One region of the Oceanobacillus sp. GQ8 genome, then DNA from elsewhere that is predicted to be linked to it. Evidence: a T-box and tRNA genes for the amino acid it is inferred to sense, from the RefSeq annotation. Region 1 holds a T-box; the other holds one or more tRNA genes.

Region 1 (16,109 bases):
GTGAGATGGTTGGTTACGATATCGCTGTCGGGGAAGCCATCGCTGAAAAACTAGGATTAGAACCTGTTCAACAAAAGGCTAAGTTCTCGGGTATTGTTACAGGTGTAAATGAGGGACGTTACGATATCGCGGTAGCTAGTCACACCATTACGGACGAGCGGAAAGAGCAGGTTAATTTCACAGAACCATATTATTACTCAGGTCCGGTAATTTATACACGTCCTGATAGTGATATAACTTCGGCGGATGACCTTAATGGCAAGGAAATATCCGTATCCCGAGGCTCTTCTTATGTATCCATCGCAGAGGAATATACGGATAATATTCCCCAAGTTGACAGTGATGTAGTAGCACTACAATCATTAGCAAGTGGTCACCATGATGCAGTAATCACCGATGATATAACAGGCATTACGGCAATCGAAAACGGTCTGGAAATTGAAAATCGTGGCCAACTTGGTGTAAGTAATCAAGCAATCGCCGTTAGCAAAGAAAATGAAGAGCTACTTAATGCAATTGATGAAGCACTTCAGGAGATGAAGGACAGCGGAGAACTTGCAGAGCTAGCTGAAGAGTGGATTGGTGAAGATATTACAGAAGAACCGGAAACAACGGAATAACGGAATAAAGAGATAATGTGCGCATATTTTGCGCACATTTGTACGAATAAGGAGATGAATGTTGTTGTCGTCAATTTTGAGTTTCTTCGATATATTTATAGATAGCTTTGATGTATTTTTAGATGGACTTTGGATTACATTTAAATTGTCAATCGCCTCACTACTTATTGCCTGTGTAATCGGTCTATTCTTTGCTATTTTAAAAATTTCTAACATTAAAATTTTACAATGGATTGCAGATGCGTATATTTGGATCGTTCGTGGTACGCCATTAATTGTCCAAATCTTTATTTTGTATTATGGGCTTACGGATATTTTCCTAATGCCAATGTTCTGGGCTGGCGTAGCGGGCCTTGCATTTCATAGTGGAGCATACATTGCAGAAATCATCCGGGGGGCCATTCAGTCTATTGATAAAGGGCAATTGGAAGCAGGTCGATCTTTAGGCATGACGAGTGGGCTAACGATGCGTAGAATTATCCTTCCCCAGGCTTTTCGCCGGGCAGTTCCATCTCTAGGAAACCAATTCATTATTGGAATAAAAGATTCTTCCCTTATTTCCTTTATTGGAATGCAGGATCTTTTTGGTGTGGCAAGTACAATGGGTTCAAATACCTTTGACTACCTTCCGTATTTCATTACGGTAGCCATCTATTACCTGTTCATTGTCTTAATTCTTACATTAATAGTAAATAAAGTTGAAAAGAAATTAGCGCAGAGCGATTGATTCAGGAGGTAAACGATGAGTGAAGTAAGAGAAATGATTCGAGTAGATAAGCTTAATAAATCCTTTGGCGATTTACACGTACTGAAGGACATAGATATGACAGTTAAAGAAAGTGATGTTGTTGTATTAGTTGGGGCTAGTGGTTCAGGAAAGAGTACATTATTGCGCTGCTTAAATTTCCTCGAAATCAAAAATAGTGGGACTATAACGATTGAGTCAGAAAGAGTGGAAAAAGAAACCCACAATCTAAACAAGATCAGAGAAAAGGTTGGAATGGTATTTCAGCATTTTAACTTATTTCCTCATAAGACGGTTCTCGGTAATGTTACAGAAGCACCGATACAGGTGAAGGGCCTTAGTCGACAGCAGGCAGAAAAGGAAGGGAAAGAACTGCTAGATAAAGTGGGCCTTGGAGACAAATATAATGTTTACCCGTCAACATTGTCTGGAGGACAAAAGCAACGTGTGGCGATTGCTCGTGCGCTTGCCATGAAGCCAGATGTAATGTTGTTTGATGAGCCAACTTCTGCACTAGATCCAGAGTTAGTGGGAGAAGTGCTTGCTACCATGAAAGAGCTTGCGGTAGAAGGAATGACAATGGTCGTCGTAACACATGAAATGGGCTTTGCTCGAGAGGTTGGCGATTGGGTGGTGTACATGCACGATGGTAAAATTGTGGAAACTGGCAAGCCATCTGATTTATTTGATCGCCCACAGGAGGAGCGGACAAAAGCATTTTTAAGCTCCATTCTATAAAGAAATTAAGACAAGGGGAAATCAGCTAACAAGGCTGATTTCCCCTATTTCCTTTTCATGAGTAAATACAATCCAATTAAAATTAATACAACCGGCCAAAATTGTTCAAGTGTATCAACCACCTGATAGACCCAATCGAGCCAAGGGGGGAGTGATACCGAGAATATAAGCAGGATAGAAACGGCAGTAAGGATGACTCCAGGGAAAAGCCCTTGTTTGACTTTTGTCCGTCTAACAAGGAAGGCAATCCCAATAATTAGAGGATATACAGCCCAATGATCTATCCAAAAATCATAATGCTGTATGCCGTGCAAATGAATCCCGATACCTAGCAAAACCGAGCCGCTGAATAGATTGTGATAGCTTTTGGAAGTATAACTATGTATAAGAAGTGCTAAACCGATAATAATGATAATGGTCTGCCATGAATAGAAATCGGTTATAATCGGAAGTTTTAATTGCCGTAATAAGAAAAAGATACCGATTCCGATTAGTATATATGCTGGAAGTGCGTTCTGTTTTTTCACTGTCTCACAAACCTTTCCTCATTATAGGTTGATTCCTTGCCTATTCAATCTTATTTATGATACAGTACATTCGTACTAATTCATATACGTTATATCCTAACACATTGTTTCAGAATCTGTTCACATTTCTCTACAATGTGACTGGATACACATGTTATAATATAGTTAATATGTCTAAGCCATGGCACGAATATGGACTGGCTTGAAAGTTTTTTTGGGGGTAGATGTGATGCATATACTGAAGGTTGGGTTTAACTACAAAACAGCCCCAGTCGAAATTAGGGAAAACCTTACTTTTTCCGAGGATGCACTCTCAGATGCAATGGTAAAATTAAATGAGCAAAAGAGTGTATTGGAAAATGTTATTGTTTCCACTTGTAATCGTACGGAAATTTACGCTGTAGTGGATCAAGTCCATACAGGACGTTATTATATTAAAAAATTCATGACTGATTGGTTTGATATTGATAAAGCAGAACTTTCCACCTATTTGCGAATCGCTGAGGATGATGCTGCTATTGAACAGTTATTTCGTGTCACAACAGGCCTTGATTCCATGGTCGTTGGAGAGACGCAAATCCTTGGCCAAGTAAAGCATGCCTTTTTAACTTCCCAAGAGGGCGATACAACGGGGACCGTTTTAAATGAGTTGTTCAAGCAAGCGATCACATTTGGTAAACGTGCGCAGAAAGATACAGCTATAGGACAAAACGCTGTATCAGTTAGCTATGCTGCAGTCGAGCTTGCAAAGAAGATTTTTGGTGACTTGCAGAACAAGCATGTAGCAATTCTTGGCGCTGGGAAAATGGGTGAACTTGCTGCTAAAAACTTGCAAGGTTCTGGAGCAACGGAAATTACGGTATTAAATAGAACATTGGAAAAAGCAGAATTGCTTGCAGAAAAATTCGCAGCAAAAGCCGTTCCATTAAATGGACTCCCAGATGTCCTGCTTGATGCGGATATCTTGATTACGTCAACAGGTTCCGATGAGGTTGTATTGACTAAGAGTATGCTTGCTCCAATTCAGAAAAAAAGAAAAGGCAGCCCCTTATTTTTGGTAGATATTGCTGTTCCGAGAGATTTGGACCCTGCGATAAGTGAATTGGACAATGTATTCCTGTATGATATTGATGATTTACAGCATATTGTGGATGAAAACCTTGCTTCAAGAAAAGCAGCAGCGGAGCAGATTGAGATAATGATTGAAGGGGAAATTGTTGCTTTTAAGGAATGGTTAAAAACGCTTGGTGTTGTTCCTATTATTTCCGCACTTCGCCAAAAAGCTCTTTCTATTCAAGCTGAAACGGTACAAAGCATTGAGCGGAAGATCCCTGATCTAACAGAGAGAGAGAAAAAAGTAATTAACAAACATACCAAGAGCATCATTAATCAGCTTTTAAAGCAGCCGGTTACACAAGCAAAAGAAATGGCTGGCAATGCCAAAGCAAAAGAATCATTGGATCTGTTTGTGGAGATATTTGGAATAGAGGATGAGTTACAGGAAGAACTTGCGAAACAGGTAAAAAAAAATAGTACTTCCAAAAAAATAAATAAGAACGAAGTATCCTTTCCAATGCTGGACAGTATGACAACCATTTGATGAAAGGATTTTCAGATGATGTTTGAACTGAAATGGGTTTATGAATTCATTTTAATTATTTATGGACTAAGTTTGATTGGGTACTTTATTGATTTCATTCAGAACAACCGGAAGGCAAATAAAGCAGCTTTCTGGTTGCTTTGTATGGTATGGGTTATTCAAACGCTATTCTTGCTGTTTGAAGTCATTTTAGAACATAATTTACCAATTTTTACGTTTACGGACAGCTTATTCTTTTATTCCTGGGTGCTTCTCACATTGTCGCTTATCGTAAATGTATTATTTACGATACATTTTATTTTGTTTTTTATTAATTTATTTAGTTTCTTTATTCTATTACTCTATATTTCCACAAAAGCTCAGGAAACTTTCACAACAGGTGGAGTGCGATTAGTAGATGAAATGCTGGTGGCCCATATTTCCTTGGCTATTTTATCTTACGGTTTCTTCACACTTTCCTTTTTTTGCTCACTTATGTATATTGCGCAATATCGAATACTGAAGGAGAAGAAAGGTCTAAAGTGGATATGGCGCCTAGGAGATCTAAAAATGCTGGATCGGTATGCGCTCCTAGCTATTACGATCGGTGTCCCTTTGTTATTAATTGCCATCACGCTAGGCGTTGTTTGGGCCTATGTATCCAGCTCAGAGTTTTATTGGTTTGATCTGAAAACAGCTGGATCTATTCTCGTATTGCTCGTCTATATCGTGTATCTTTTATTGCGGGTAGGCCGTGGTTATAGTGGGAAGCGCATCGCAATATATAATTCTGCAGCATTTTTGATGTTATTGGTAAACTTCTTTTTATTTAGTGTACTTTCAAATTTTCACTTTTAAGATTCATATTAGGAGGATATTTATGCGAAAAATCGTAGTTGGTTCAAGGAAAAGTAATCTTGCCCTTACTCAAACAAACTGGGTAATTGAACAATTAAAGAAAGCTGGCGTACAAAATGACTTTGAAGTAAAGAAAATTGTAACGAAGGGCGATCGGATTCTCGATGTTACGCTATCTAAGGTTGGAGGAAAAGGGCTTTTTGTAAAAGAAATCGAACAAGCAATGTACGACAAAGAAATTGACTTTGCTGTACATAGTATGAAAGATATGCCATCAAGCATGCCAGAGGGACTGACGATCTCTTCTATACCTGTACGTGAAGATCATCGTGATGCCTTTATTTCAAAAGGAAATGTAGCCCTAAAGGACCTTCCAGAGGGTGCCATCATCGGAACAAGTAGCTTAAGGCGTGCTGCGCAGATGCTTGCTGAACGGCCAGATGTTGAAATTAAGTGGATTCGTGGAAATATTGAAACACGGATTCGCAAATTGCAGGAAGAAGACTATGATGCCATTATTCTGGCTGTCTCCGGTTTAAAGCGGGTTGGTTTGAGCGAAGAACTTATTACAGAATACCTTGAACCTGAGGTTTGTGTACCGGCAGTTGGACAAGGGGCACTCGCTATTGAATGTCGAGAAGATGATCATGAGTTGCATACACTTCTAGATCTAATTAATGATCAATATACAACAAGAACGGTAACAGCAGAAAGAACCTTCCTTCATTTATTAGAAGGTGGTTGCCAGGTTCCGATTGGCGGATATGCTTATTTGGATAAAGAAGAGATAGTACTGACAGCACTCGTAGGAACACCAGACGGTAAAACTATCTTGAAAGAGGTTGTACGTGGCACAGAGCCCTATAAAGTTGGGGAAGAAGCTGCACGTATACTTGCAGACCAAGGGGCTAAAGAAATAGTGGAGAGGGTAAAAGAGGAGTTGGACAGCTAATGTCTTTTTCCCTTAAGCAAAAAAACATTTTGGTTACAAGAGGAGCAGAACAGGCAAATCTTTTTGCCGAGAAAATCACCCAACACGGGGGTAATCCAGTAGTCGTTCCTCTGTTAGAAATCGTGTGTAAAGAATCAGATTTTACTTGGGAAGTATTGAGAAACCTATCCCAATATGACTGGATTTTGTTTACAAGTGCTAATGGTGTCGATTGTTTTTTTGAGTTAAGGAAAAAGCTAGAGAACTCTTCGTGTATTTCTGCCAAAATTGCAACAGTAGGGGAAAAAACGAGTAGTGCTTTGAAGCGATATGGGTACGATGAAACCTTTACACCAGAAACATATAATGCGAACACAATGGCAAGCGATTTTTTAAAGAGGTTTCCTGCCCCTGGTAAATTGTTACTCATTCGGGGCAATCGATCCAGGAAAGTGTTACCGGAAAAATTTCGTCAATCTGGGTTGGATTTTGATATGCTGGAGGTGTATGATACACATTTCAGTTATGAAAGACAACCTCAGCTTATTAAAGCCATAAGCGAAACAAAGTTAGACTATGTTAGCTTTACTAGCCCCTCAACCGTTGAAGCCTTTTGTGAAATGGTGGGGGTTATTCCAGCTAACATTCCCTGTGTATGTATAGGGAACACAACGAGCAAAAGGGCAAGAGAGCTTGGGTTTCAATATATTTTAACACCAAATAAATTCACCATTGATGGAATGATACAAAGCATAACTGATCACATTTCAAGGAAGGGATAGATAATATGTCAAATACATCTGAGTTTAAACGACATCGCAGGCTACGTAGTTCTGCTTCAATGCGTTCATTAGTAAGGGAGACAAAATTAAGCACCGATGATTTTATATACCCTTTATTTATATTAGAAGGAACAAATGTTAAAAACGAGGTTCCTTCCATGCCTGGCGTTTTTCAGGTAACCCTTGATCGTTTAGAAGAAGAACTTAAGGAGATCCATGAGTTAGGAATTAAAGCAATTATGTTGTTTGGTGTACCGAACGAAAAGGACGAAGAAGGAACAGGCGCATTTATTGCTGAAGGAATTGTACAACTAGCTACGAGAAAGGTAAAAGCAGTCTATCCTGAACTCCTTGTTGTAGCTGATACATGTCTTTGTGAATACACGTCACATGGCCATTGCGGTCTAATTCATAATCATGATGTTGACAACGATGCATCTCTTCCACTTTTAGCGAAAACAGCTGTATCACAGGCTGAAGCAGGTGCAGACATTATTGCACCATCTAACATGATGGATGGTTTTGTAACTGTCATTCGACAAGCGTTGGACGAAGCGGGCTATACAAATATTCCAATCATGTCTTATGCCGTAAAATATGCTTCAGCATTTTATGGCCCCTTCCGTGATGCAGCAGACAGTACGCCACAATTTGGGGACCGTAAAACGTACCAAATGGATCCTGCAAACCGCCAGGAAGCATTGAGAGAAGCCGAATCGGACGTTGCAGAGGGTGCAGACTTTTTAATCGTGAAACCGGCCCTTTCTTATTTGGATATTGTCCGTGATGTTAAAAACAATACGAATGTTCCCGTAGTGGCGTATAATGTGAGTGGGGAGTATTCCATGGTAAAGGCAGCTGCATTAAATGGCTGGATTAATGAAAAAGAGCTTGTGATGGAAAAATTAACTTCTATGAAACGTGCAGGCGCTGACTTAATTATCACATACTTTGCAAAAGATGTAGCAAAATGGTTGAATGAAAAGTAAGAGCTACCTGCGGGACAGGATAAAATTCAATAGAGGTGATTGATTCGATATGATTAATTTAAGAAATTCAGAAGATGCATACAAAGAAGCAGTTGATTTAATGCCCGGCGGAGTGAATTCTCCTGTACGCGCATTTAAATCTGTTGGCATGTCACCTGTATTCATGCAATCAGGCAAAGGTTCCAGAATTTATGATATTGATGGAAATGAATATATCGATTATGTACTTAGCTGGGGGCCCCTTATATTAGGACATGCAGATGACCGAGTAGTTAGTAAATTAAGAGAAGTCGTTGAAAAAGGGACAAGCTTTGGTGCCCCTACTTTACTCGAAAATGAGTTGGCACAATTGGTTATTGATCGTGTGCCATCTATAGAAATGGTGAGAATGGTTAATTCTGGTACAGAGGCTACCATGAGTGCTTTAAGGCTTGCTAGAGGGTATACCGGAAGAGACAAAATTCTTAAGTTTGAAGGGAATTATCACGGACATGGTGACTCCTTACTAATTAAAGCAGGATCGGGTGTAGCAACATTAGGTCTACCGGATAGCCCTGGTGTACCGAAAGGAGTAGCAGAGAATACCATTACTGTGCCATATAATGACATGAAAAGTGTTCGCTATGCATTTGAACAATTTGGCGATGATATTGCTGCGGTAATTGTTGAACCGGTTTCCGGAAATATGGGTGTTGTTCCTCCACAGGATTCCTTCCTGCAGGATTTACGTACCATCACGGAAGAAAATGGTACACTTCTTATCTTTGATGAGGTTATGACAGGGTTCCGTGTAGGCTTCCATTGTGCTCAAGGCCATTTCGGAGTGACACCTGATCTAACCTGCCTTGGGAAAGTAATTGGAGGCGGTTTGCCAGTAGGTGCTTACGGTGGGAAGCGTGAAATCATGGAAAAGGTAGCTCCAACGGGCACAATTTATCAAGCAGGTACTTTGTCAGGTAACCCACTCGCAATGACGGCAGGCCTGGAGACACTTAGTGCTCTAGACAAATCCTCCTATGAGCAAATAAATAAAAAAGTTGATCGCTTGATGGAAGGGTTTAAAGATGCTGCGAATGCCCATGACATCCCACTGCAAATTAATCGGGCGGGTTCCATGGTAGGTGTCTTCTTTACTGATCAAGAGGTAATTAATTATGAGACTGCACAATCAGCCAACTTAGATTTTTTTGCTCAATATTATAGAGCGATGATGGAGCAGGGAGTATTCCTCCCACCTTCGCAATTTGAAGGATTATTCCTTTCTACTTCACACACTGACGAAGATATTGAAAAAACAATTAGTGCTGTTAACCATGCCTTTGCGTCAATAAAAAAATAATTATAAAACTTTGCTACAGAAAAGCCGTGTGTTATTCGAATTCCTTGAGAAGTCGAGTCCACACGGCTTTACATTTTAATTGAAATGAATGATTATTCATTTATAAGCGTTTGAATGGGAATTTTTCTACACTTTTTTACTTGGTATGTCCATTCTTTTTTTGGGGGGATAGATCGAATCGGCTAAATCAAGCATATCCCTAATTTGTCGTTCATATAGATGAATAAGACATATAAACATATGGAATATGTTGAAGGGAGGAAGCTAGGTGTCAAATGATCGCTCAGTTTTTAGTTTTGAATTGAATGAAGTTCTTTCTTTTGAAAGAGGTCAGGAAGTCGCGGAGATGAAAGGCATTTCGTTAGAACCTGATATTTCGATACAGCCTTTTAATGAATACATTTCCATACGTGGAGTTATTGAGTTAAAAGGGGAATATCAAAAGGTTGCTTCTCAGAAAGAAGATACGATTGAACTAGAAGACTATCAAGCAAAGCGTTTTGTTGAAAAAGTCGAAGAATACCCAGATGGTAGAGTGGAATTTACCCACCGTTTCCCAGTGGAAATTTCTGTACCTACCTATCGCGTACACAATCTTAATGATGTGTCGGTCTATATCGATTCCTTTGATTACGAGATTCCAGATGAAAGTAGTCTTAAGCTGTATTCTACCATTGAGATATATGGGATAAGTGAAATAAAGGAAACACCGAGAAGTGAAATAGACCAAGCAAACGAGGAAGAAGTAGCGAACTCAGAGCAACAATTAAGAGATGACACGGAACAACCAGCTCATTCATTTGAGACGCAAGAAGAGGATGAACAGCCAGATGAAACAGGCAATGAAGAAAGGGAAGAAGAGGAAACACAAGATGACGAGTCTCTCTTAGATAGAGAAAAATTGGATTTCCAGTTTGAGTTAAAAGAAAAGGAAGAGCCATTAGAAGAGGTTAAAGCCTTTCCTTTTACTCCTCCTGAAATACCAGAGCTTAAAAAAGAGTTGGATGATGGTAGTAAAGAAGAAGCAGAAGAAGGCAGATGGAAATATAAAGAAACGAAGTCCTTTAGTGAGTTTTTTAACAAATCTGCACCAGAAGAAAGTAACAGTGAAAGTGAATCTGAATCTGAGATATTAGATGTAGAAGAAAACGAAGAAGATTGGGAAGAATCGACGGTAGAGTATGACGTACAGGATAGTTCAGAAAACCGTGAAGATCCTGTTCAGGATGTTAGCTACCTATCAGACATGTTCCGTGATAGTGAGGAGGAAAAATATACAAAGATGCGTCTTTGTATCGTGCAAGAAAGGGATACAATCGAATCTATCGCAGAGCGCTATCAGGTTACAACTCTACAACTTATCAAGCAAAACCAGCTCGATGATGAGTTTGAAGTGTCGGAGGGACAGCTGTTATACATTCCAAAGAAGAGATAAATTTAATTCACTGCCCCTTGGTTAAAAACAAGGGGTAGTACTTATTTACAAGTTAGGAAAGTATAAATCTCTACTAGATAGAATGATGAGCAAAGACGGGAATAACGATTCCTCTAAGGTGGTGAGCTAGAATGGAAGCCGAAAATATATTGCAGTCGTATTCTGTATACCCGTTGACTATAGAAAAGGTTACGAAACGTTTATGGAAGATAAGCGATGGAAATCGCAGCTATGCACTAAAAGAAAGCAAGCTGTCTTCCAGTACGATCGCAAATTGGGAAAAGTCGTTTAAATTGGCTGAGTATCATCAGCTACATGCTATTTTGCCAGTATATATGACAAGAAATGGTCAACTATATCAGGAACATCTCGGAAGCTTTTATTATCTTAGTCCATGGGTCGACCAAGATAACGGTAGAGGCAAGGAACGAAACATTGCCGATTTTTATAGCAACCTTGGTGCTGTGCATGCAAAAACGAAACAGACTAAACAAATTGAAAAAGACACTTTCGTTCGTGAATTTGGTACATACAAGCAGGCTTGTGAAACACTTTTTAATGAATTAAACAGAACGGTTGATCGTTTTGAGCGCAGCCACTATATGTCTCCATTTGAATTATTGGTATGCTCACAGTTTCGCGATATTGACATGGTGTTTCAAGTTTTGAATAAACGCCTGGACCAACTTGTTTATGTGTCCAACGATGAGCAAGTAACCTGGAATAGTAGTTTTTGTCATGGGCAGTTAAGCAGAGAACATATAGTGCATCATAACAATGCCCAGCTTATTAATTGGGAACAAGCACGATATGAGAATGCTACAATGGATTTAGTGCGTTTTTATCGTTCCGAAACGCTTGATTATGATGCTCCAATAACTGCTTATACAGAGGAATTTCATTCTTACATAAAGGAAAATGAACTAACTGAAAAAGAGTTACAGCTTTTGACAATCCATTTACTGCACCCATCTTCCTATTTTCGGTTAGTTCAAGAATATCTTGAAGACCCTTCAAACCAAACAATGTTAGCAAGAACGAGACAATTACAACGTGCATACAGACAGCTAACTTTTGGCCTACAATGGTCTGATTATGTGGAAAAGGAGCATGAAACAGTTAATTTTGATGATCTAGATAGCTAAATCCATTCCAAATAAAAAGCTATAAAGACCCCAACGATTAAACCAAGTAAAAAAACATCAAATGTAGTCGGAAAAAATAATGTGCGGACTAACTGAAATATCAGGATAGGTAATGTGACCTTTTCGGCTACAAATAAGCAGTTTCTTGCCCATGGTGGGAGTTTATACCGGTAATAACGGGCCATTATAATCTTCTCCTTTCTACCCTTCACTTTTGGTGTGTGTTTTAATATACTATGTATAAACATAGGGTGATTGTGCAACCCTGCTAAATAATAGTTGACGTAAATACAGCTTAACTATAAAATGTATCTAGATATTATAATAGTGATGATGGAGAAGAGTACAGAATGAGCTGTCTAAAGAGAGGGAAACAGATGGTGAAAGTTTCCCGGCTGAGCGTATTCTGGAAGGTCGCTCCTGATGCTGCATCTTTGAACGCTTACGTTAGTAGGAGAATGCCGGTTACGAACCGTTATCAATTAATGAAGTGTACAGGTCTGTATGTGACCTGTAAACAAAGGTGGTACCACGGAAATTAGAACTTTTTCGTCCTTTCTATAGGATGAAAAGGTTTTTTTTACGTTAAAAAGCATAAAATTTTTAGCTGGGTAGAAGTGATGACGTAGGTAAAAATGTAAGTACCAAGTATAAGAAAAACGTACAGATCGTTAACCGACTAGCGATTGCTATTTTTTCTAAATGGAAAAAGGAGGATTAAGTATGAGTGAACAAGAAAAACAAGCACTGTCTGCAAAGTATAACCCGAAGGAAGTAGAAGAAAACAGGTACCAATTTTGGTTAGATGGAAAGTATTTTGAAGCAGAAGGGAAGGATTCTAAGAAAGAAGCCTATTCTATTGTAATTCCGCCACCTAACGTAACAGGAAGACTCCACCTTGGCCATGCATGGGATACGACCATGCAGGATACGATCTCAAGAATGAAGCGAATGCAAGGATATGATGTACTATGGCTTCCTGGTATGGACCATGCTGGCATCGCTACTCAGGCTAAAGTAGAAGCGAAGCTAAAGGAACAAGGAACGAACCGCTATGAGCTAGGTAGAGAGAAATTTCTCGAAACTGCTTGGGAATGGAAATCCGAATATGCAGATTTTATTCGTTCACAATGGGAAAAATTAGGCTTAGGATTAGATTATTCTCGTGAACGCTTTACGCTTGATGAGGGATTGTCAGAGGCAGTTAAAGAAGTGTTCGTTAAACTGTATGAAAAAGGCTGGATTTATCGTGGCGAATATATTATTAACTGGGACCCGAAAACCAAAACTGCACTTTCAGATATTGAGGTTATTTACGAGGAAGTACAGGGGAAATTTTATCACTTACGTTATCCAATTAAGGATAGTGAAGAGTATATTGAAATAGCCACCACACGGCCTGAAACGATGCTTGGTGATACAGCAGTTGCCGTACATCCGAAAGACGAACGCTATAGCCATTTAATTGGTAAGAAAGTTATCTTACCAATTACTGGTCGGGAGATAGAAATTGTTGCCGATGATTATGTGGATAGAGAATTTGGTTCAGGAGCTGTTAAAATAACTCCCGCACATGACCCGAATGATTTTGAAATTGGAAACCGACACAATCTGGAAAGAATCCTAGTCATGAACGAGGATGGAACAATGAATGAAAAGGCTGGGAAATACGAAGGTTTAGATCGGTTTGATTGCCGAAAGCAGATTGTGAAGGACCTTGAGGATATGGACGTGCTATTTAAAATAGAAGACCATACTCATCAAGTGGGACATTCGGAAAGAAGTGGGGCAGTTGTAGAGCCTTACCTGTCTACCCAATGGTTTGTAGATATGCAGCCACTGGCAGATGCTGCTGTGGAAATGCAACAAACAGAGGATAAAGTTAATTTTGTACCTGATCGATTTGAGCGCACCTATTTAAATTGGATGGATAACATTCGTGACTGGTGTATCTCTCGTCAGCTATGGTGGGGGCACCGAATACCTGCATGGTATCATAAAGAAACAAATGAATTATATGTTGGCAAAGAAGCTCCTAAAGACAGTGAAAACTGGGTACAGGATGAGGATGTTTTAGATACATGGTTTTCATCTGCCTTATGGCCATTTTCTACAATGGGCTGGCCGGATACAGATTCGGACGATTTTAAACGATATTTCCCAACAGGTGTATTGGTGACTGGATATGACATTATCTTTTTCTGGGTCGCACGAATGATATTCCAATCGAAGGAATTCACCGACGTTAAACCTTTTAATGACGTATTAATTCATGGATTAATACGGGATGCAGAAGGCCGTAAAATGAGTAAATCCCTTGGAAACGGTGTTGATCCAATGGATGTCATCGAAAAATATGGAGCAGACTCTCTACGGTACTTCTTATTAACAGGGTCTACCCCAGGGCAGGATCTGCGTTTCCATTGGGAAAAAGTTGAATCAACTTGGAATTTTGCCAATAAAGTATGGAATGCTTCGAGATTCTCACTAATGAACATGGAAGGCTTTACGTATGAAGATATTGATTTGTCAGGGGAAAAATCTCTAGCAGATAAATGGATACTGGCCAGACTTAATGAGACAATTGGGCATGTAACAAAAAATAATGAGAAATACGAGTTCGGTGAAGCGGGCCGTCATTTATACAACTTTATATGGGATGATTTGTGTGATTGGTATATTGAGATGGCAAAGCTACCATTATATGGTGAGGATGAAGACCGGAAAAAAACAACTCGCTCTGTACTTGCCTATGTTTTAGATCAGACGATGCGTATGTTGCACCCATTTATGCCATTTATTACAGAAGAAATTTGGCAACAGTTACCACATGAAGGAACTTCTATCACCATTGCAAAATGGCCAGAAGAAAATCCTGCATTTGATGACGAACAAGCGGTAAATGAAATGAAACGTCTCGTTTCAATCATCAAATCAGTGCGAAATATTCGAGCTGAAGTAGACACACCAATGTCTAAACAAATTAAACTACGTATCCAAACCGAATCAGCTGCGATTTCAGCAGAGTTGGAACATAATCGTCATTATCTTGAACGTTTTTGTAATACAAGTGAGTTAGAGATAGCTGAGAAGGTTTCAGTACCTGAGAAGGCTATGAGTTCGGTTGTTACTGGAGCGGAGCTTTTCTTCCCACTTGAAGGATTAATTGATTTCGAAAAAGAAATAGAGCGGCTTGAAAATGAGTTGGCTAAATGGACGAAAGAAGTGGAACGTGTTCAGAAAAAGCTAGCGAATCAAGGTTTCGTCAGCAAGGCGCCAGAACATGTAGTAGAAGAAGAGAAACAGAAAGAAAAAGATTATTTAGATAAGCAAGCCAAAGTGAAAGCAAGATTACAGGAATTGAAATAACTTTAAGTAAAAGAGGGCGTGACATAACTTATTTTACACGTTAGGAAAGATACAATTTCAGCAAGGAAGCAAAATCGACGCAGTTGAAATTTTAAGGTTCCAAGTATAAGAAAAACGTACACATTCGCTAAAGGACGAGCGAATGCGAGTTTTTCTAATCAGTGAAAAACTAGACGTGATATAGGATCTTTAATTATCACTCCGGAAATACACTTCGCTGATTGGTTTTTCACTTCTTAAAGCAAATGAAAGTCCGAACTAGATTGAGTGAAAAACAATCGTAGTTCGGATTTCTTTTTTAAAAAAATTCTTCTGTTCCAGCCTGGTTCCTGTTCAATTCATCTTTAATATGCTGAATATAGATCTTTAAAATATTGACATCACTTACAGCACTAAGTGTCCTCGAACCAACAATATCTTCTATTTCGTTAAACAGAAGGGTTCCTTTTTCATCCAATAAAAAATCGATGCCAACCATTCCAAATTCAAATGAAGCGATGATTTTTTCAATTTGGCTTTGTTCCTTCTCACTTAATATATAAGCTTCAGCAGATCCACCAAGTTTGTAATTGGCACGGAAGTCTTTGTCACTCTTTCGCAAGACTGCCCCGATTATTTTTTTCCCAACTACGAATACACGAATGTCTTTACCAAGTTGTACCTTACATGACTGTATCACCATATAGTCAGAATCAATGTAAGGGATTGATTGATCGAACATGGAGATATCCTCGATCAAGAATACCTGGGACCCGCCTCTACCATGCGGTTCTTTTAAAACAAATGGAAAATCGATAGGAGGTTGCCCATGCAAAGCATCTTCTTTTCTAAGGAAAAAGCTGTCTAACATTGGAATACCTAATCGTTGTATAGCAAGATGGGTCATTGCCTTGTTGTTCGCCATATAGGATATTGCAGATGAATTAAAGACATGAATACCAATGAACTCAAGTTGTTTGCTTAACAATGTATCAATTGTTCTTATAACGGCAAAGTCTGGAAAGGAGACGAACTCACCTTTCCATTTTATTATGGGCTGATCATTACTTATC
Region 2 (16,109 bases), on a different contig from region 1:
GGTTTCTTCCTTTTCAAATAAGAAAGAGCTAGTTACTGTTTGAATAGTGACCAATTGATAGCCATCTTGCGCCATACGGTCCAACCAGCTTTCCGTTTTCTTAATATCAAAGCTCCAGAACGGACGAAAGACTTTTTTCATTATCATCACCTCTCCCAGTCCTCTTTCTTTTATATTACTCAGAGAGATGGACAATTATGACAGCGTTGGGCTATTAGTGGCGTGTTGCAAACTTTAATTCGGTGGCGGTGCAGTGCTAATTCGGAGCCGAATTGTTCGTTGCTACTACGGCTGGGAGTTACAGTATATCGGCTGTGAACATAACTTATCGCTTTTGAGAGTGTATATATCAGCTGTGAGGCGCCCCGCATCGCCCTTGAGTGATGATACTTCGCCTTTGAGACGCCTTCTATCGGCCGAGAGCACTGCTTTATCGCTCTTGAATCGTCATATATCGGCTTTGAGATGGACTTCATCGCCTTTGCGCTACGCTAAGGGACGCGCATCACCCCCGCGCACCATTCAGCAAAAAAAAGCAGCACAAAGATCTAGCCTCTGCACTGCTTTTCGATCACGCTTACTTATTCTATTGGTGCTTTTCTAGGAATTCGAGCATTCTGCTATATACGTTAATCTCATTTTCCTTTTTAGAGAAGCCATGTCCTTCGTCTTCTAGGACGAGGTATTCTACATCGCGCCCTTCTTCTTCAAGTTTGGCAACGATTTGATCTGATTCTTCTTTTACTACGCGTGGGTCTTTTGCACCTTGAATGACAAGCATTGGCTTTTTCATGCCGTCAAGGTACGTCACAGGAGAATCTTTTACAAAACGCTCTTTATCACGTTCTGGATCTCCAAGCCAGCGATCCATGATTGGCTTCCAGTGTGGTGGTACTGAATTCACGAAGGTGAATAGATCAGATGGTCCAAAGATATCAACAACTGCTTTGAAGTATTCAGGATGGCGTCCATGAAGCAACAGTGCCATGTAACCACCATAGCTGCCACCAACAAGGAACAGTTTATCTTTGTCCGCATGATTGTTTTCGAACAGCCATTCAATACCAGCGACACAATCTAGGCGCGGGCCTTCTCCCCAATCCTGTTCCACTAGCTTCACAAACGAAGAGCCATAGCCAGTGCTTCCGCGGAAGTTCGGCGCAAAGATGGTATAACCGCGATTTAGGAAACATTGGAACATGGAGCGGAACATTTTTCGCTCAGATGCCTGTGGGCCACCATGTGGCCAGAAGATTGTATAGCCATTATCGTTCTCCGGCAGCGCTTTGAATAGCAACCCTTCAATTTCCATACCATCAAAGGATTTATAGGAGACGACATCTGGCTCTACCATATCTTCACTGTTGACACCAAGCACGCCGTTATTAGTCAACTGCTCCCAATCGCTTCCATTTGTCGTTTTGAAGATATTTGGAGGCACCGTAGCACTTCTTCCCAATAGATAAACGTTACCTGATTTGGTTACTTGCAGCTTATCAATCACATCAATGGGTGTAGATAATGTTTCGACTTTATCAGACTCTAAATCATAGCGATAAAGGACATCAACAACACCTTTTTCGGTAGCGAGGTAGAAGCTATTGCTTTCTTTATGCCATTTCAACGTTTCTACGCTTTCCCCTTCTATACTAAAAACGCTAGAGAATGCTTTTTCTTTTATCTCATATTTCGCTACATAACTATATTCACTTTCATAGTCTGTTACAAAATAAATCGTGTTTTCATCAACGAAGACAGGATCGAATACAACATGTACTTTATCCGGATCTGGAGTTAAGTAGTTGATTTCCTCTCCTACTTTGACAAACCCCGTTACATACGTATTGGCAAAAGAACGAACATAAACAAATGCCTGTTCATCATCCGATACTGCAGCCAAATCGGTTGGGGAGGTTTCTCCTTCATTTAATAGGGTGTCCGTGTCGTCTTCCAGATTACGTACACGTGCATTTAAAAAGGAAGGGTTACCCTCGGATGTCATATAATAAAGACGATTCCCATCATCACTTAAGTGTGCAAAGAAGTACTTTTCTTCAGCGTTCCCCGTCACAACTGGCTGTGGTAATCCACCAGTTGGAGGCAGGGCATATATCTGATGGTTTTCGTCTCCATCTTTATCATAACCCGCCAAGACATAGCGACCCTTTGGATCAAATTTCAAAAAGCTAATGGATTCATCATTATGTGCAAATAAGTAAGGGAAAGTATCTGGTAAATCCATTCCCCATACATTCACTTTGCCATTTAAATTAGAGCTAAATAAAAGTTTTTGCTCGTCACTGCTTACTGTAAAATTCGTGATTGCATACGTTCTGAAAAATTGTTCCACTGTTGGTTTTGGAAATTGTTTCATCGTATTGCCCCCTTAAAATTTAGAAAATTGTCTTTCTTCCCATTATACCGTATTTACACTAGATACGGTAGGAATTGGATCGTATTAATAGGTTAGCATGGTTGTAATCTGACAGGGACAGTCTCTGGATTGTTATGATCTCCGGCTGGAGGCGGAGTTCATGTGTGTATTAATTTTCTTATATAAGCAATTTGGCCAATATGATAGGCATTATGTGTGGTGGCATTTCCAATTAACTCCCACCATTTTGCCTCAACTGGAAACCCGTTTACATTGGCGTCTAGTTTTTTGTTATCTGTGAGCAATTCTTGCCAACTTAGAAGTACTCCAAGTAACTTTTCTTTTAATTTCAGAAAATCGTTTCCGGTTGTTATAAAAAAGCTTTCTGCATTATCCTCCACTGTATTGATAGCATGAAAATCCGCTTTTTCATACCGTTCTTGCCATACCTCGTTCCAATAAATGAGATGTTGGGTTATCTCCGCTATAGAGTGAGTTTGCTCGTTCGGCTTCCAAAAAGCTTCATCATCGGTTAGCCCCTCTACAACTTCTTGATAGGAAATATACCAGCTACGATCGTTTGCATTCGCTAATAGCTGATCTTTTAATAGACTCCTCACATGCACCTTCACCAGCCTCCTTCACTTATTTAATTAAACATTCAGATAATGAATCATAAACAAAAGCCGCTCCTCACTAAGAAGCGGCCATTTCTATTATTGTTTTTCCATACCAAGAAGCTCTTCAATTAAATCAACAACACGTTTTACGTACTTCTCACATTCTTCCTTCGTTGGTGCTTCTACCATGACACGTACAAGAGGTTCTGTACCAGATGGTCTTACTAAGACACGGCCATCCTCACCTAGTTCACGTTCCACTGCTTCAATTTCACTTAAAATGCGAGCATTTGTTAATGCCTCATTCTTATCTGTGACGCGCACATTCTTAAGTACCTGTGGAAAAATAGCCATTTCTCCTGCGAGCTCGGAAAGCTTTTTGCCTGTTTCCTTCATCACGTTTACTAGCTGAAGGGCAGAAAGCATACCATCGCCGGTTGTAATGTAATCAAGGAAAATGATGTGTCCTGACTGCTCCCCACCAAGGTTGTAGCCGCCTTTACGCATCTCTTCCATTACATAACGGTCTCCTACAGACGTTTTATCACTACGCAACCCATTTGCTTCCAAGGCTTTGTAGAAGCCAATGTTACTCATTACAGTAGAGACAACTGTGCTGTGTCGAAGGTTCCCCTTTTCTTTCAAATGCTTCGCACAAATGAACATGATTTGGTCTCCATCGACGATATTTCCCTTTTCATCAACAGCAATTAGGCGATCTCCGTCCCCATCAAAGGCTAGCCCAATATCTGCCCCTTTTTCCTGGACAAATTCCTGGAGTTTCTCTGGATGTGTAGAACCAAATCCGTCATTAATATTAAGACCGTCTGGAGACGAGCCAATTGAATGTATGTCTGCTTCAAGGTCAGCAAAAAGATGTGTTGCTAAACTAGATGTAGCGCCGTGAGCACAATCAACAGCAACCTTCAGTCCGTCAAAATCATTGTCTACTGTATCCTTCAAGAAGGAGAGATATTTTTGTCCACCTTCAAAGTAGTCGTTTACTGTACCAACATCTGCTCCAACTGGTCGTGGAAGATTATCTTCTTCCCCATCCATTAATGCTTCAATTTCATTTTCTTGGTCATCTGTTAGCTTAAAACCATCCGGACCGAAAAATTTGATCCCATTATCTTCTACTGGGTTATGGGAAGCAGAGATCATGACACCAGCTTGTGAGCTTGTTGCTTTTGTTAAGTAAGCAACCCCCGGTGTGGAAATAACCCCTAGACGCATGACTTCTGCGCCGATAGAAAGCAGCCCCGCAAGCATAGCCCCTTCTAACATGTGGCCAGAAATACGGGTGTCTCTCCCAATGATAATTTTTGGGCGTGGTGAATCTTTCGTTAAAACATGTCCGCCAAAACGTCCTAATTTAAAAGCAAGTTCTGGTGTAAGACCTTTGTTTGCAACTCCGCGAACACCATCTGTTCCAAAATATTTTCCCATATCGTTTCTCTCCTTTATTCCTTATCTACAAAAAGCTGTAAATGTACGTTTTATTCCGTAATTTCAATAGTGGCTTGTTCAAATTCAGGTACTACTTCTACCCCTTCAGGTCCTTCTACTGAGATAGGGACTTCATGTTCTCCTGGCTCCAGGTCACTAAGATCGATGAAAAATCGGAAATCATCTGCAGTTATTCCATCTACGTCTTCCTGGCTACCACTAATTGTTACATCCATTTCGCCACTTTCAGGGTCAAGGAACGTCGACTCAAACTCGTCCCCTAATCCTTCAATCTCAATTGGCAAAGACTCGAAAGTTCTAGTTTGCTCCAATTCCACGGAGACCTCAATCGTTTCGTTATTTGGTGCACTTGCTCCATCAGGCAAGGCTATATTTGCTTCGATCGTGCCTGACTCTGTAATTTCGGATAAATCAATTTCCTCTGTATTAATTGTCTCAATGTTTTCGAGAATACTACTTCTAGCAAACACTTCAACTTCTTCTACATTAGCAGAAATTGATGTAAGGGAATAGCCCTCAGGTAGTTCCCCATTTGTTTCAACACTTAGTGGAACAGTCTTACTTGGATTGTGAATGTCTGCTGATACAACCACATTTTCCGGTTGTACGTTTACACTCAATGGATTACCTTGACTATCATATACGTTTACAGGTACTTCCCTTCTGTCTATCGAACGATCAAGCCCTGCTAAATCCACATAAACCTTCACAATACCGATTCGGTCAATGACACTTTTAGCACTTGTGATGGTGACCGTACCTGGTTCTACTTCATAATCACCAAGCTCATAACCTTCAGCAAGTTTCCCTTCATTTAAGAAGTCTACAGCTACCTCAAATTCTTCTGTTGCTTTTTCTTCTATAACGACGTCAATTTGTTTCGGTTCAATATAGGCATCTATATCAGAAGAAATCGTATGTTGAAGTTCTACCCTATGTTCTCCCGCTTCATACCCTTCCAAATCAACAAAAACTTTAAAATTACGATTGGTAAGAACTGGAGTTAAAATACCTGGTGATCCCTCCATGGTAACTTTCACACTTTCTGGTACACCGCTTACTACATATTTTTCTGAATCTATCTCTATTTCAACTGGTACATCACTTATTGTCTGAGCATCATCTGATTGACTTGGGAAAGTAGAATCTGATGCTGTAGGCCGATTTGTTTCAACATTAACAAAGATATAAAGCAAAACTGCTAATGCCAGAGCTATAACACGAACAAACCATTTACTTCTGAACCAGTTATCCATTCTTTCTCCCCCTCCATTTCCAAGACTTCTTCTCAGAGGTTTTCAGATTTATGGATAAATTATCTTTCAGCATAGTACGTAGCTCTTCCGCCTCAAGTTCTCTGTGAAGTTCGCCATTTTTCGTACAAGAGATATTTCCTGTCTCCTCTGATACAACAATGGTTAGCGCATCGGTAACTTCACTAATTCCCATTGCCGCTCTATGCCTTGTCCCCAATTCCTTAGATATAAAAGGACTTTCGGATAATGGGAGATAACAGGCTGCCGCAACAATTTCTTCGGATTTAATAATGACCGCTCCGTCATGTAATGGGGTATTTGGGGTGAAGATATTGGTTAACAGTTGATGTGTCAGCTTACCGCCAATTGGAATACCCGTTTCTGCATAATCACCAATACCTGTCTCTCGTTCAATCGAGATAAGGGCACCAATACGGCGTTTTGCCATGTAAACACAGGATTGAATAATCGCATCAATATTCTGTTCAATAATCTCTTCTTCTGACCGGGACCCACGCCCAAATATGTTTCCACGTCCTAATTGCTCCAACGCTCGGCGTAGCTCAGGCTGGAACAGGATTATAATTACAATAAGCCCCCACCTGATCGCCTGGTTGGTTATCCATTGGATTGTCTGTAGTTCCAATACGATACTCAATAACCAGACAGCCAAAACAACAGCGATCCCTTTTAATAGCTGGATTGCCTTGGTGCCTCTGATTAACATGATCAGTTTGTATAAAATATACCAGACAAGAGCAATGTCCACGCCAATTCTCAGGAGCTGTAAAAGATCGAATCCCCCATCAAGCATATGTATCCATCCTTTTGCACATCATTTTCGTTCCACCGTTCTATAGATAGTAACGTTAACTATTATAACATATTTTGCCTTCAGACATGTGTAGAAAGATAAAACGATAATTAGGGTAAAATCTTGGGAATTCATTTTTCAAGGGACGTATTTTAACAAATAAAAAATCCCAAGTCCTTTTTTTAAAGACTTGAGATCGATATAATGATTTAAAATGCAAAGATACTTCTAAAAAAGTTTTTTAAATTATACCAAATCCATTCGAAGACCTGATCTACATGCTTTAATTCCCCATTTACATTCCCAACAGATGCCATTAACCCTTCACTTTCAATGGGGTTTTCAATAAGCTTGCCATTAATGAGGGTAACATTTCCATCAATGGTTCCCTTAATCACAAGATTACCATTTTTCACTAACAGGTCCCCTTCTACTGTTACATCTTCAGGCACAATCACCGTATCCCCTTCAATAACAAGGTTTTCCTGTTTGGAAACAACTAACTCACTATCCTGATTCCATGATGAAAAAATACCGCTCATCATAAAAACTAGAAATATGGCAGCTGCAGTAATAATGGGATGCGCTTTGAACCAACGTCCGTATTTCAGACGCTTTTTCTCAGTTGGAAGTTTTTTCATTACATTAGCAGTAAAATTAGCAGGCGCTTCTATATGTTCCGTACTTTGAAGCAGTGTGATCGTCCGCTTCAACTCACGAAAATGCTTCTGACAGTCTTCACATTCTTCCAGATGAAGACGCAGTTTCTTTTCTTCTTCGTTGGATAAATCGCCGTCCAAATACTGATGCATCAGTTTGGAGACTACATGATTACAATCCAAGTGAATCACACTCCTTTACACGTGACGAAGCCTTTTCCGTAAAGCTTCTCTCCCTCGATGGATCCGGGTCTTCACGGTTCCTAATGGAATATCCAGAATATCGCTAATTTCTTGTAGGGAGAATTCTTCCAAATAACGCAACATAATTATACTGCGATATTTCGGAGGAAGCTCTGAAATCTCTTGATGTATATAGCGCTGTAATTCCATACTCTCCACTTCTTCGCCAGGCAAACGGCCTTCATCAGCCATCTGTGAGTACATATTTAACCCTTCCGTTCCTTTAATCTCCGCATCTAGATAATAATCCGGCTTCCGTTTACGAATGCGGTCAATCGTTAGATTTGTTGCAATTCGATAGAGCCAAGTGGAAAATTTCCGTTTTTCATCAAAAGAATGGATGTTAACATATGCCCGAATAAAAGCTTCCTGTGCTATATCCTCCGCCTCGTGTGCATTACCAAGCATTCGATAGCAATGCTGATAGATTTTGCTTTGAAAAAATGAGACGATATCCTCAAAGGCGGATTGGTCCCCTTTTTTCACTTTTTTTATTTTCTCTCTTATAAATTGTTCCATACAAGTACCTCCGCCAATCATGCGGTATTTATCATACGTTTACTATGTAGAAAAGGTTTCATAAAAAATAAAAAAACTTTTTAGGTTTATCGTTCTAAGAAGATGGGTAGTTTCTTACTATATATTATACTAAATAGGAGGAAAGTTTTGTGAGTAATTCAACACTTTTACAAAAAATTGAACAATGTCGCGAAGAAATGCTTACATTAAGCAGGTCTCACGCCTTAACCTCAGAAGCTGTTGTAACCTCCAGTGTAAAATTAGACCAACTAATTAACGAATATCAAAACAACAAATAATTGTAAGTATGGTCACTATATACATCAAGATGTTAATCATAAATTGAAAAAGACATTAACACCCCTAAGGGCATTAAATGTCTTTTTTTGTTTTACTTTAATTTTTCACCAAACAAGGAACCCATCAATGCGACAGCTGTGGTGGCTGTTTTATTTTTCTCATCCAAGATCGGATTAACCTCGACAAATTCCGCTGAAGTGATGCATTCCGCTTCTGCGAGCATTTCCATTGCCAAATGACTCTCCCTATAGGACAATCCACCAATCACAGGTGTTCCGACTCCAGGAGCCTCTGAAGGATCCAGTCCATCCAAATCAAGGCTTAGATGCACTCCATCTGTTTTTTCTTTTAAGTATTGTATTGCTTCTTCCATAACGGCAGGCATACCCATGCGATCGATCTCATGCATCGAAAACACCTTAATCCCTTTTTCTTTTATTAGTGCCTTTTCACCAGGGTCCAGTGACCTTGCCCCAATGATGACAATGTTCTCTGGTTTTATCTTAGGTGTGTATGCAGCAATATTGGTTAACCTATCGTGGCCAATACCTAGGCTGACAGCAAGCGGCATGCCATGGATATTCCCTGATGGCGAAGTATCTTCTGAATTCAAATCACCGTGTGCATCGTACCAAATAACCCCTAGGTTCTCATAATGCTTTGATATTCCAGCAAGACTGCCAATTGCAATACTATGGTCTCCACCGAATACTAACGGGAAATTACCAGTTTGGATTTCTTTATCTACCATCTCGGAAAGCTTTTCATTTGCTTCAATTACTTGATCGAGATTTTTTAAATTGTTCTCCGCATTTATGGCTTGCTCCATGGATGGCCTATTTATTGGAATATCCCCTAAATCATGTACCTTTATATCCAGTTCATCCAGCTTTTCAATTGCGCCAGCATAGCGCAGAGCACTCGGTCCCATATCAACCCCACGTCGACTTTGCCCAAGATCCATAGGAACCCCAATAATTGAAATATCTTTTTTCATGTAAGCGCCTCCTCTATCTCTATTGTAGCCAAAAACCAAGGGATGACTCAACTCCACATTTGCATGAATATATATACAGAAAATTTAGGTTAAAGTGGGATGGTTAGTGTGTAGAGTGGTTGATTGGGTAGCATTTGAGGTCGATTGAGAGTGCGGAGTGGTTGATTGGAAGGCTATAACACCTATTCTAATGAACGACAAAAAAACAACTACATCAAATGTAGCTGTCTTAGGAATCGCTTATACTCGCTCCAACCGTGGAAGGCTTAATGGACAATGGCGTAATGCCTGCTTTTTCCCATGCCTTCATTAGTTCATCGGCTTTTTCCTCTGATGGCATGAACGCAATTCCGCAATCGCCACCTCCGGCTCCTGACGATTTACCTGCACCGCCATGTTCCTCCGCTAAATCACACAAGGTGCGAAGCAAAGGTGTTTCAATGGCTATGTTTGCCTGTCTTCCAACCTCGGATAGTGCTGTTCTGTTTTGTTTTACACCCGCTAACAATAAGACAACATCTTCTTGTTCCATGCCTTTTAGAAACGTAGATACTGCTTTTTCACTAGCATCGAGAAAGTCTTGGTAAGCGTTGGGGTTGCTGTCTTTAAGCAACATCAACTCATCTACCAGTTTGGCAGTGGAAGCGGGTTTTCCAGTCCATCCCACACAGACGTATACTGTGTCGGGCATGCCTACTGGCTTTAGCGAAAGATACTTCCAATCCTGTTCTACCAATTCACTTAAATTGCTCGTTTGTTTATATGCATCTTTAAGCCAATCTGCCTGAAATGATACATATTGTAAAAAGCCCCCATATGCTGAGGCAGCAACATCCGCTCCAGAACCATTTCCTTGAACATTCACATGTGCCAGTGCTGAAAGCTTAAACAATAGTTCCTGTTTATATGTAGGTAAATATTTTTTTAAAATAGCAGTAATAACAGAGGTTACGACCGCAGCGCTTGAACCCAAGCCATATTTTAAACCGGAGGCATCATCTAGCTCACTTTTAACCGAAATGGCAAAAGACCCAGGCTTAATATTCTGCTCATGAAGATAGGCCATTGCAATACGCATGGCCTCTTGTACAAATACTGTTTTTGGATTATCCGTATGTATTATAAGGCTCCCTTTTTCGAAGTCCCATTTAAGGTCCTCCAATTGAAAGTCATGAAGTGACACACGATTCTGCTCGCTCTCTTCAATGGTGGTATATACATAACGATTAACCGCCATTACCACTAATTGGTGATATGGTTCCAAAACGGCAAATTCGCCCGCTATCATTAACTTCCCAGGTACCTTTATTGTCATCGGTGAATGTGGCAATGGATTTCATCCCTTACAGATAGGTTACTCCCTGCCCAGGTCGGCTTAATCGAATATCGGCAACACCTGGAATGTTTCGGAGTGTATTTTCAATTACTTCCTCGTTTTCCGGTAAGTATAATACTTTCACGTTAGGTCCTGCATCAATTGTAAAATAGGCAGGTATCCCTTTTTCGCGCAAATCTCTCACCGTTTGCATGACAGTCATTGTCGTATCATGCCAATATGTAAATGGCGGGTTAGCACCAAGTGTGGTCGCGTGCATTTTTAGACAGTTTGCCTCAGCCACTTCTCCCACCTTTTGAAAGTCCCGTTCTTTAATTCCTTCTTTAATCTGGCTCATATCAGTAGGAATGCTATTAAGCCAGCCCTGATAAAATGGGGAAGTTTCTACAGTGCGTTTCATTCCAGCCCGACTCGAAACTTTTTTCGCTGTAGATGACAAAACAACTGCTGCAACTCGCAGATCCCAGTGCTCTGCTGGGGCGATAGGAACCGCAAAGGAATCACTTCCATCTTCCTCTGCACCCATTTCCCATTCGGCAAACCCTCCATAGATGGAACGGCAGGCTGAGCCTGAGCCTTGTCGAGTCAATGCGGAAAGTTCTCGATCTGACATGTTTAGCCCAATCGCCTTTGTACCAGCCGCTGCCAATGCAGCAAAACCAGAGGCAGATGAAGCAAATCCTGCAGCTGTCGGAACTTCATTTGTAGAATCGACCGCTGCATACAAAGACTTCCCTGCCTGTTGTCGAATAAGGTCAAGAAATCCAGATACACGTCTATATTGCTCCCCTTCCACAGCACGTTCATTTAAAATGAATTTGTCTTGGGTATACTCCTCCGAAAAATGTACGGTTGTAGTGGTAAAAAAGCCATCCAGCGTTAAAGAGAGTGAGCTGTTGGTTGGTAGTATAATGGATTCGTTTCGTTTTCCCCAATATTTAATCAAGGCAATATTTGTATGTGCTTTAGCTGTTGCCTTCATAATAGTCCCCTTTTTTACTATTTCTTATGGTGCCTTTTGAGCACGAATGGCCATACAGCATGTGCACCAAATTTTCTTAATTTCTCAGCAAGCAATCTTGAATGTACTTCATTTTGAGCAAGAGCAATAATACAACCGCCGTTACCGCCGCCTGTCAACTTCGCTCCAAGAGCACCTTCTTCACGTGCAAATTCAATAAGCTTGTTTAATCCTGTAGTACTAACTCCTAAGGCTTCTAACTCTTTCTGTGCCTCGTTCAGCATTTGACCAAGCAAATGCTTCCCTCTTTTCTCCAGCGCATCCTTAGCCTGATGGGTTAACTCTCCGATGCGGTCAAGCTTCCGTTGGATTTTACGAGGAGCCACGCGAAGTAAATGCGCTACAGATTCTACTGCCATTCTTGTATCTCCAATGCTGCCTGAATCAGCAACAACGAAATGAAAATCATCATTTAACTCAATGAACTCTGTAGGATTATCCTTTTCATACCATACAGGTAATTCAGAAGTAATCGTTAACGTATCAATGCCACTAGGCGCTCCGTGCGCAAACGTTTCTGCAATGTTTGCAAGCTTAAGAAGCTCCTCATCTGTGTGATCAATACTTGCATATGCGAATAATGATCGAATAACAGAGATCGCGACAGATGCACTAGAACCAAGTCCTTTTCCAGGAGGGACCGAGGATTTAATCCGAATTAACAGATCCGCTTCCGGCATTTCAAGGTATTCAAGGGTTCCACTAATACAACTGGCAATTCCTTGCAAGGATTCAGGAGCTAAATCCAGGGGTCCATGATAAAACGTGCTATCAATCACGACCGGCCCTGGCTCGTGTTCTACTATAGATTCTACACCTACCAAAGGAAACGGGATAGCGATAGCGGGTTGTCCGTGTACAACTGCATGCTCCCCAATTAGAATCAGTTTACTATGAGCTATTCCTATAGCTGTTTGTTCTGTAGTTGTAGCTTTTTCTGCACTCATTTTTTAATTTGTTCCACCAATTCTTTAGCTTTTCCGACACGGATTTCGTTTAGTTCCACTAACTTTCCTGCAACGATATCAATCATCTCCCCAGAAGCCCCTGCCGCTATTGCAACAGAGCGAGAATGTAATGCCATATGTCCTTTTTGAATACCATCTGTTACTAACGCTTTAAGCGCTCCAAGGTTTTGCGCTAATCCAACGGCAACAATGACCTGAGCCAATTCTTGTGCTGATTCCACATTCAATATATTTTGCGCTACCTTTGCAATAGGATGCACACGTATAGCGCCACCTACAGTTCCGACTGACATAGGCAATTCTAGTTCACCAACTAGGTTTCCCTCACTGTCCGTAGACCATGTAGTCATGGAACTATATTGTCCTGTTCTTGCTGCATAGGCATGTGCCCCAGCCTCAACTGCACGCCAATCATTTCCCGTAGCAATGACGATAGGATCAATTCCATTCATAATTCCTTTATTATGCGTGACCGCACGATAAGGGTCTGATGCTGCAAATTCGTATGCATGCACAACACCATCCCGTACTTCTTCACCAGAAAAGTCACCTGATTGAAGTAAATTGGCAGGAATGACACAGCGTGCCCGCGCAAGACATCTATCTGCATAATTAGAAAGAATTCTTAAGTAAACCTTCCCGTTTGTTAACGTCTCGACAGTAGGTGCTAATGACTCCACCATAGTATTAATTATATTCGCGCCCATTGCGTCACATGTATTTACATACAAATGCACAACGAGCATTTTACCATAAGCCGAATCAGACGCTTCGTTTAAGATCCTTACTTCCAGATCCTCAGCTCCCCCGCCTCTAGCAACCAGGCTTGGATAAGCAGCGTTAGCATCCTCAATAAGTGAGTCCTTTTCCCCTAGTAAGGATGCCTTAGCAGCGTCCAAATCAGGAGCACCCACTACTTGAATTTGCCCGATCATCACTCTTTCCGTGGCTTCCGTAGTGAATCCACCGGCTTCTCGAACAATCTTAGCAATATAACTGGCTGACGCTACCACAGATGGTTCTTCAATAGCCATTGGTACTACATATTCTTTCCCATTTATTAAGAAGTTCAATCCTACTCCTAAAGGAAGAGGGTATGTTCCAATCACATTTTCAATCATTTTATCTGCGGTTTCAGTAGAGAGCGGTTCATTGAAAGCTGCTGAGTCATTCGCAGAAAATTGTTGGGCATCTTGTAATAACTCTCTACGTTCTGCAACCGTCTTATTGTAGAAGCCTGGGATCCGGGAAGTTTTCATACGTCTTCATCCTTTTGTATACAATAATTATATATATAAACTTCGTATCAATTTTGTTAATAAAGTCTTAAATCTAACTTATTATAACACGTTTGGCATCTATATTTCCTTAAATAAAATCACTGTAACTATTATGTAAAAAAACGTGGTAAAATGCAAATAAACAAGGTTGTTTAACAATAAAAACGACCCTGTTTATCTACAATTACCATATTTATGTTGTTCACTATCGTTAAATAAAATGATGAGCCATGAAGGATTCGAACCTTCGACCCTCTGATTAAAAGTCAGATGCTCTACCAACTGAGCTAATGGCTCGTTTCCAAAAAAAAAGGCCTTAAAATAAAAAAATGGCTGGGCTACCAGGATTCGAACCTGGGATACACGGGATCAAAACCCGATGCCTTACCGCTTGGCTATAGCCCAACAATATAAAAATGGTGGAGGGGGGCAGATTCGAACTGCCGAACCCTGAGGGAGCGGATTTACAGTCCGCCGCGTTTAGCCACTTCGCTACCCCTCCGTATTGTTAACTATAAATTAATTATTATACATAAAAAGAAAAAATGGTGCCGGCCAGAGGACTTGAACCCCCAACCTACTGATTACAAGTCAGTTGCTCTACCAGTTGAGCTAGGCCGGCATAGGAATTTATCTCACCATGTATACCAGGGCATAATAATGGTGGAGGATGCAGGGCTCGAACCTGCGACCCCCTGCTTGTAAGGCAGGTGCTCTCCCAGCTGAGCTAATCCTCCATCAAGTCATGGTTCAATAAAATTTGGTGACCCGTACGGGATTCGAACCCGTGTTACCGCCGTGAAAGGGCGGTGTCTTAACCGCTTGACCAACGGGCCATAGAAATAAATTAAGATCGTGATTTAAAAGTAAATCGACAATTTGTTACATATCTCTCAAACCAACGAATTTTATTATAGCTTTTTCCTTACACTTTGTAAAGAGGAAAATACAATTTTTTTATCTTTTTTTCACTTGCTTCAAAATATGTTGAAACAACGCCGTTCTAGCCGACATATTTAGCAAAATTAATAGTTGGATTTAATCCATTTCCAACAAAACGTTCTAAAGAACTATCTTGTTTTTAACCGCTAGAGTTACTCAACATACTTTCTAATTGTAATTCAATTAGGTTATAATATAGAAGATCATTATAATGGAGGTATTTTTTATGTCTAATTTAATGCAAGGCAAGAATGTAGTCGTCATGGGTGTTGCAAGCGAACGAAGTATTGCCTGGGGAATAACAAAGTCATTACATAACGCAGGAGCAAACCTGATTTTTACTAACAGACAGGAACGTTCTTATCAAAAACTAACAAAGTTATTAGAAAAAAATAGTATAGAGCCAAAATTAATTGTATCATGCGATGTTGCGAGTGATGAAAGTATTACAGGTGCATTTGATGAGATAAAGGAGAAAGTTGGCGTCATTCACGGCGTGGTTCATTCCGTAGCATTCGCCAAGCGTGAGGAGCTTAAGGGCGAGTATGCTGATACATCACGCGACGGTTTCTTACTAGCACAGGAAATTAGTGCATTTTCTCTAGTGGCTGTAACAAAAGCTGCTAAACCACTTATGACAGAGGGTGGTAGCATTGTTACACAGACCTATCTTGGAGCAGAAAGAGTAATCCAAAATTACAATGTGATGGGTGTTGCCAAAGCTTCCTTAGAAGCAAGCATGCGTTACTTAGCAGAAGACGTTGGGAAGTATGGAATCCGTGTTAATGCCGTTTCAGCTGGTCCAATTAGAACTTTATCTGCAAAGGGTGTCGGCGGCTTTAATGAAAAACTTGGTATTATCGAAGAAAAAGCTCCGCTACGCAGAAATGTGGATCAGGATCAGGTAGGAGATGCTACTCTATTCTTCCTAAGTGACCTAGCTAGAGGGGTTACTGGAGAAGTCATGCACGTAGATTCCGGATACCACATTATCGGTGGATAATAAGATAGAACAGAAGACGCTTCTTTGCATTTCATCTTGCAAAAAGCGTCTTTTATTTTAGGGGGGATGTTATATATATGTATGATGCTTTCTTTTCTGTTGAAGGAAGCACATTTATTTCCTTCGATACGTCTCATCTAATTATGCTATTCATTTATTTAGTAGGCTTTATACTACTTATTCTTTTTAGCACGTTAAAAACAAGATCTAGCTATGGCCGTATTTATACCATGATAAAATGGTTCCTTTTCATTCTATTAGTACTATCAGAGGTTAGCTATCAAGCTTGGTCAGCAACTAGTGGAAT

The links. The T-box of region 1 lies ahead of AC6CHS_RS01130 (valine--tRNA ligase). A T-box ahead of a tRNA ligase gene usually reads a tRNA of that ligase, here a tRNA-Val.
Region 2: it encodes a tRNA-Val, which carries the amino acid that the T-box ahead of AC6CHS_RS01130 (valine--tRNA ligase) is inferred to sense. The anticodon was not compared.

What each region holds. Positions count from the first base shown of each region.
Region 1 covers NZ_JCAXEV010000001.1:198,715-214,823, forward strand. The annotation lists gene AC6CHS_RS01065 (transporter substrate-binding domain-containing protein) at 1-620, shown strand, start outside; gene AC6CHS_RS01070 (amino acid ABC transporter permease) at 679-1,347, shown strand; gene AC6CHS_RS01075 (amino acid ABC transporter ATP-binding protein) at 1,363-2,103, shown strand; gene AC6CHS_RS01080 (LiaI-LiaF-like domain-containing protein) at 2,148-2,630, opposite strand; gene hemA (glutamyl-tRNA reductase) at 2,860-4,230, shown strand; gene AC6CHS_RS01090 (cytochrome C assembly family protein) at 4,249-5,067, shown strand; gene hemC (hydroxymethylbilane synthase) at 5,090-6,019, shown strand; gene AC6CHS_RS01100 (uroporphyrinogen-III synthase) at 6,019-6,780, shown strand; gene hemB (porphobilinogen synthase) at 6,786-7,769, shown strand; gene hemL (glutamate-1-semialdehyde 2,1-aminomutase) at 7,819-9,108, shown strand; gene spoVID (stage VI sporulation protein D) at 9,377-10,543, shown strand; gene AC6CHS_RS01120 (phosphotransferase) at 10,675-11,688, shown strand; gene AC6CHS_RS01125 (YszA family small membrane protein) at 11,685-11,873, opposite strand; T-box leader at 12,010-12,248, shown strand; gene AC6CHS_RS01130 (valine--tRNA ligase) at 12,412-15,057, shown strand; gene AC6CHS_RS01135 (ATP-grasp domain-containing protein) at 15,356-16,109, opposite strand, start outside.
Region 2 covers NZ_JCAXEV010000006.1:301,932-318,040, forward strand. The annotation lists gene AC6CHS_RS18650 (DUF2812 domain-containing protein) at 1-141, opposite strand, end outside; gene AC6CHS_RS18655 (S9 family peptidase) at 587-2,374, opposite strand; gene AC6CHS_RS18660 (DinB family protein) at 2,533-3,000, opposite strand; gene glmM (phosphoglucosamine mutase) at 3,091-4,443, opposite strand; gene AC6CHS_RS18670 (CdaR family protein) at 4,494-5,720, opposite strand; gene cdaA (diadenylate cyclase CdaA) at 5,713-6,534, opposite strand; gene rsiW (anti-sigma-W factor RsiW) at 6,744-7,376, opposite strand; gene sigW (RNA polymerase sigma factor SigW) at 7,392-7,955, opposite strand; gene AC6CHS_RS18690 (aspartyl-phosphate phosphatase Spo0E family protein) at 8,105-8,254, shown strand; gene rocF (arginase) at 8,347-9,252, opposite strand; gene AC6CHS_RS18700 (phosphomevalonate kinase) at 9,482-10,582, opposite strand; gene mvaD (diphosphomevalonate decarboxylase) at 10,596-11,570, opposite strand; gene mvk (mevalonate kinase) at 11,588-12,556, opposite strand; gene AC6CHS_RS18715 (hydroxymethylglutaryl-CoA reductase, degradative) at 12,553-13,836, opposite strand; tRNA gene AC6CHS_RS18720 (tRNA-Lys) at 14,082-14,154, opposite strand; tRNA gene AC6CHS_RS18725 (tRNA-Gln) at 14,188-14,262, opposite strand; tRNA gene AC6CHS_RS18730 (tRNA-Tyr) at 14,275-14,359, opposite strand; tRNA gene AC6CHS_RS18735 (tRNA-Thr) at 14,404-14,479, opposite strand; tRNA gene AC6CHS_RS18740 (tRNA-Val) at 14,519-14,594, opposite strand; tRNA gene AC6CHS_RS18745 (tRNA-Glu) at 14,619-14,693, opposite strand; gene fabI (enoyl-ACP reductase FabI) at 15,026-15,802, shown strand; gene AC6CHS_RS18755 (YwaF family protein) at 15,880-16,109, shown strand, end outside.